Regions from separate parts of the Simplicispira piscis genome, predicted to be linked through region 1. Evidence: predicted binding sites of a transcription regulator. Region 1 holds the regulator's gene; the other holds the start of a gene.
The links. Region 1 encodes FNR, which switches genes on or off when oxygen is low (the NO sensors DNR and NnrR bind a similar motif). Its sites were predicted from a motif close to TTGATNNNNATCAA; they were not measured.

Region 1 (2,456 bases):
GGGCCAGCCGATCTGCATCCACGGTACGGGGGTCGACCTCGATCGAATATTCACCGCCGGGCACCAAAGTGAAATGGTTGCGCAGCATGCCCATGAGGTCACGCAGCCCCTCATCGGAGAGAAAGGTGGGCGTGCCGCCACCCAAGTGGATCTGGCTGACCACCTGGCCCACGCCGCAGTGCGCCGTGTGTAACTCAATCTCGCGGTTCAAATAGCGCAGATACACATCAGCACGATCATGGTGCTTGGTAATGATCTTGTTGCAGGCGCAGTAATAGCACAGCGACTCGCAAAACGGGATGTGAACGTACACCGACAAGGGCAAGGCCTTGCCCACGGCGCTTTGCCTGCGCTGCTGCAGGGCCAGCACGTATTCGTCCTCACCGAAGGCATCAACAAAGCGGTCAGCGGTGGGGTACGAGGTGTAACGGGGTCCCGATACATCAAACCGGGTGAGCAATTCAGGGGTTACAACAGTCATTTAGGTTCCTAGCTGGCTTTTCTAATGTGCCCCAGATTAGCGGTTCGAATCTTGATTTTGGTCAAGCACCTGTTGGAGCTACTGGCTCTGTTCTGGCAAAAATGCAGAATGGGTGATAATTTGACTTATGTCAGCCCCAACCCGCATCTCCATCGTCCCCGCATCCCATGCCGACGAGTCGTCGGGCGCTCTGTCTGAAACCGGACAGGTACCCGTTCACATGACACCCCAGGCGTTCAAGGTTGCGTGTTCGAACTGCAATTTGCGTGAATTGTGCATGCCGGTGGGTCTGAACGACGAACAACTCAAGCGCATTGACGATGTCGTGGCGGTACGGCGAAAGATCAAGCGTGGCACCACGCTGTTCCGCAATGGCGAACAGTTCACCTCGCTGTTTGCCATCCGCACAGGCTTCTTCAAGACCTGCGTAGCGACCGAGGACGGGCGCGACCAGGTCACAGGCTTTCAAATGGCCGGCGAGATCATCGGCCTGGACGGCATCGTCAACGACCACCATACCTGCGATGCAGTGGCCCTCGAAGACGCCGAAGTCTGCGTCATGCCCTTCGACCGCATTGAAGAACTGTCGCGCGAAGTCAACGCCCTGCAGCACCACGTGCACAAAATCATGAGCCGCGAGATCGTGCGTGAGCACGGCGTCATGTTGCTGCTGGGCAGCATGCGCGCTGAAGAGCGATTGGCCGCCTTTTTGCTCAACCTGGTGCAGCGCCTGCATGCACGCGGGTTCTCGCAGTCAGAGTTGGTGCTGCGCATGACGCGCGAAGAAATCGGCAGCTACCTGGGCCTGAAACTTGAGACCGTGAGCCGCACTTTCTCAAAATTTGTGGAAGAAGGCATTGTCGAGGTCAAGCAGCGCCATGTGCGTATTTTGAGCCCCGATGCCCTCAAACGCATCGTCAATAGCCAGCAAGCCTGTCACTAGCGCGCCCACAAGAGCGTCGCCATCGCAATGCTGCAACATGGCGAAGCAAAAAAACCCTGAACCCGCTTGGAAAGCCGATTTTTTACCAGTAGCATTCCGTATGCCAGTGGAAAAGCAGGTTTTCGCTGGTGCATTGACCCATCCCAACAAGGAAATTCCCAACATGGCAACTGCAAAAAAAGCCCCGGCCACACCAGCCGCTGCTGCCAAGACCGCTGCTCCCGCCAAGAAGCGCACCCCTAACGCCGCGTTCATGAAAGCCCTGACGCCCAGCCCCGCCCTGGCGGCTGTCGTGGGTGCAGCACCGCTGCCACGCACCGAGGTCATCAGCAAGCTGTGGGTCTACATCAAGGCCAACAACCTGCAGGACGCCGCCAACAAACGCATGATCAATGCCGATGCCAAGCTCAAGGAAATCTTTGGCAAACCCCAGGTGTCCATGTTCGAAATGGCCGGCCTGATTGGCAAGCACGTGAAATAACGAGCGACTGCGCTCCCCAAAGCCGGCTTTGCCGGCTTTTTTTCGTCTGTTTGATCTGATCCTGTGGCGAAAATACATCAACACGAATGATAATGACTATTGTTTGATTTAACATCCTTGTGCGCGATACCCGCACAGCCACGCCTTTGCCAGCCACTGCCTAGCGCTCCACCTTGGCGACACCTTCTGCGGTGTCCATTGCATTTCCAACCAACGGAGGCCACTTTGGCAAAGAAACCCACGCAGCAGCGTTCCGCAACGCTTTTGCACAACGCATATTCCCCTGCCGCTGAAAAGGCCCTGATTCCGCTGGGCGCACTGATGCTCGCAGCGTCCATGGGCAGTTGGGCCCAAACCACCGATAACGCGGCCACCCTGTCCACGGTGACCGTGAAAGACACGGCGGAGATCCAGAGCAAGGACACCGTGCGGGTGAAGAAAACCACCGTGGGCAAGGGAAATCAGGACATCCGCGACATCCCGCAATCGGTCACCGTATTCACCGAAAAGTTGATGAACGACCGCAACCAGGATGACTTCCGCGAAGTGCT
Region 2 (2,456 bases), on a different contig from region 1:
ATGCGGCCGAGGTGATTGCCGAGGTGAAAGAGAAGGCATCCAGCATCCGCGGCGTAAAAATCACCAAGCAGCCGCAGTTTCTGCGCCATTTCACTTGTGAGTGCGAATGGGTTTGAGCGCTGCTCCTCAAGGGATGAACGGGGCCTTCATAATCCCATCCCCCATCACCCCTTGAAGGATTTCCATGGCCGGAGCCAGTTTGCTCACTTTGCTCGACGATATTGCCGCGATTCTGGATGACGTGGCCGCCATGACCAAGGTGGCCGCCCATAAAAGCACGGCTGTGATGGACGATGTAGCCACCATGACCAAGGTGGCCACGCAGAAGACGGCGGGTGTGTTGGGCGACGATTTGGCGCTCAACGCCCAGCAGGTCACCGGTGTGCGCGCCGAGCGGGAACTGCCTGTGGTCTGGGCCGTGGCCAAGGGGTCGCTGGTGAACAAGGCGATTTTGGTCCCGGCGGCGCTGGCTATCAGCGCCTTTTTGCCCTCGCTCATCACACCCTTGCTCATGCTGGGTGGCGCCTATCTGTGCTTTGAGGGGGTCGAGAAGCTGGCCCACAAGTTTCTGCACGCCAAAGAGGACGCTGTAGGCACTGCCCAGCACCTGCAGGCCAATGCCAATCCGGCCGTGGACCTGGTGGCCTTCGAAAAGGAAAAAATCAAGGGTGCGGTGCGGACCGACTTCATTCTTTCGGCCGAAATCATCGTGATTGCCTTGGGCACCGTGGCGGCGGCCAGTTTCTCGCAGCAAGTGGCGGTGCTGGTGGGCATTGCCCTCTTGATGACCGTGGGCGTCTATGGTTTGGTCGGCGGCATCGTCAAGCTCGATGACCTGGGGCTGTGGCTCAGCGGCAAGGCCAGTGGGGCTGCGCAGGCGTTGGGCCGGGGTTTTCTCGCCATGGCGCCGTGGTTGATGAAGTTTCTTTCGGTGGCCGGCACGGCGGCCATGTTTCTGGTGGGGGGCGGCATTCTGGTGCACGGCATTCCCTGGGTGCACCACGCCGTCGAGGCTGCGGGGGCGGCTGTGGGGCACGGTGCCATGGGCGGGCTGTGGCAGGCGCTTGCGACCAATCTGCTCAATGCGCTGGCAGGTCTGGCGGCGGGCGGGGTGGTGCTGGCAGGCGTGTTGCTGGTGCAGCGGCTGCGCAAACCGGGCGGCGTCTCCCGCTGAGTGTTCTCTTTACTGCTGAAATTGCGGGTAAACCCTTGTTTTTGATTTGGGGCAAAGATAGCCTTACTAAATATAGGCCTAATGGTGTTGCGGGTATTTCCCCGTGCCAATTCCCGAGTCGAGCATGAAAAAGAATCTTCTGGCGGTCGCTGTTGTGTGTGCCTTGAGCGCCGGTACTGCATTGGCGCAGCAGGCCGAAGGCCCCTGGATGGTGCGCGTGCGTGCGCTGCACCTGGACAGCGCCAACAAGGACACCACAGGCCTGAACCTGTCGGTCAACAACAAATGGATGCCCGACGTCGATGTGAGCTATTTCTTCAGCCCGAACCTGGCGGCGGAACTGGTGCTTTCGGTGCCGCAAAAACACACGCTGCGCTCGGGCGCCACGGACATCGGTTCACTCAAGCACCTGCCACCCACGCTGCTGCTGCAATACCACCACGATATGGGCGGCTTCAAGCCTTACGTGGGGGCTGGCGTGAACTACACACGCTTTAGCAGCGTGCGCGCGCCCGCAGGCGTGGACATTGACCGCAACAGCTTTGGAGCGGCGCTGCAGGTGGGTGTGGATATTCCGCTGCAAAAAAATCTCTACCTGAACCTGGATCTGAAGAAGGTGTACATCGGCACCGACGTCAGTGCGGGCGGAGTCAAGGTGGGCAGCTTCAAGGTCGATCCCGTGCTGTTCGGCGTGGGCCTGGGCTGGCGTTTCTGATCACACAGCGCATAGGGTGCAAGGCCGGTTTCCCCCGGCCTTTTTTTGTGGGCAGTGTTTTGTGGGGCGAAGGCCTACAGCGCAGATTGCAGCAGCCCGGCACAATGGGCTGGCGAATCTGCGGCCCCTTGCGCGGGGTAGCAGGTGCTTCTTTCTGCCAGCGGCCACGCCGAGAAAGCCCCCTCCGTTCATGCAAGAGCCCCGCCATGCCGAGATCATTGAAGGCCTGCGCCGCACCCCCGCCTGCATTTCTCCCAAATACTTTTACGACGAGCGCGGCTCCCGGCTGTTCGAAGCCATCACGCGCCTGCCCGAGTACTACCCGACACGCACCGAACACGCCATCCTGCAAGCGTCGGGCGCCGATATTGCCCGTGCCATCGGCCAGGGCTGCACGCTGATCGAGCCGGGCGCGGGCAGCTGTGCCAAGGCGGCCGTGCTGTGCGGGCTGATTGCACCGCGCTGCTTCGTGGGTGTCGATATTTCGGCCGACTACCTGACAGGGGCCGTGCAACGGCTGGGAGCGTGCTTTCCGGGCATGGACGCCCGTGCGCTGGGGGGCGACAT

Region 2: a site for FNR is predicted at 1,216-1,229, ahead of ACYVOC_RS01450 (OmpW/AlkL family protein). Genes of this name have one in related genera too.

Annotation. Positions count from the first base shown of each region.
Region 1 covers NZ_BAAGQN010000027.1:22,031-24,486, forward strand. Annotated here, with positions in the region: gene hemN (oxygen-independent coproporphyrinogen III oxidase) at 1-481, opposite strand, end outside; gene fnr (fumarate/nitrate reduction transcriptional regulator Fnr) at 702-1,424, shown strand; gene ACYVOC_RS16910 (SWIB/MDM2 domain-containing protein) at 1,588-1,905, shown strand; gene ACYVOC_RS16915 (TonB-dependent receptor) at 2,131-2,456, shown strand, end outside.
Region 2 covers NZ_BAAGQN010000004.1:36,446-38,901, reverse strand. Annotated here, with positions in the region: gene ACYVOC_RS01460 (tryptophanase) at 1-116, shown strand, start outside; gene ACYVOC_RS01455 (DUF808 domain-containing protein) at 185-1,174, shown strand; gene ACYVOC_RS01450 (OmpW/AlkL family protein) at 1,299-1,889, shown strand; gene egtD (L-histidine N(alpha)-methyltransferase) at 2,080-2,456, shown strand, end outside.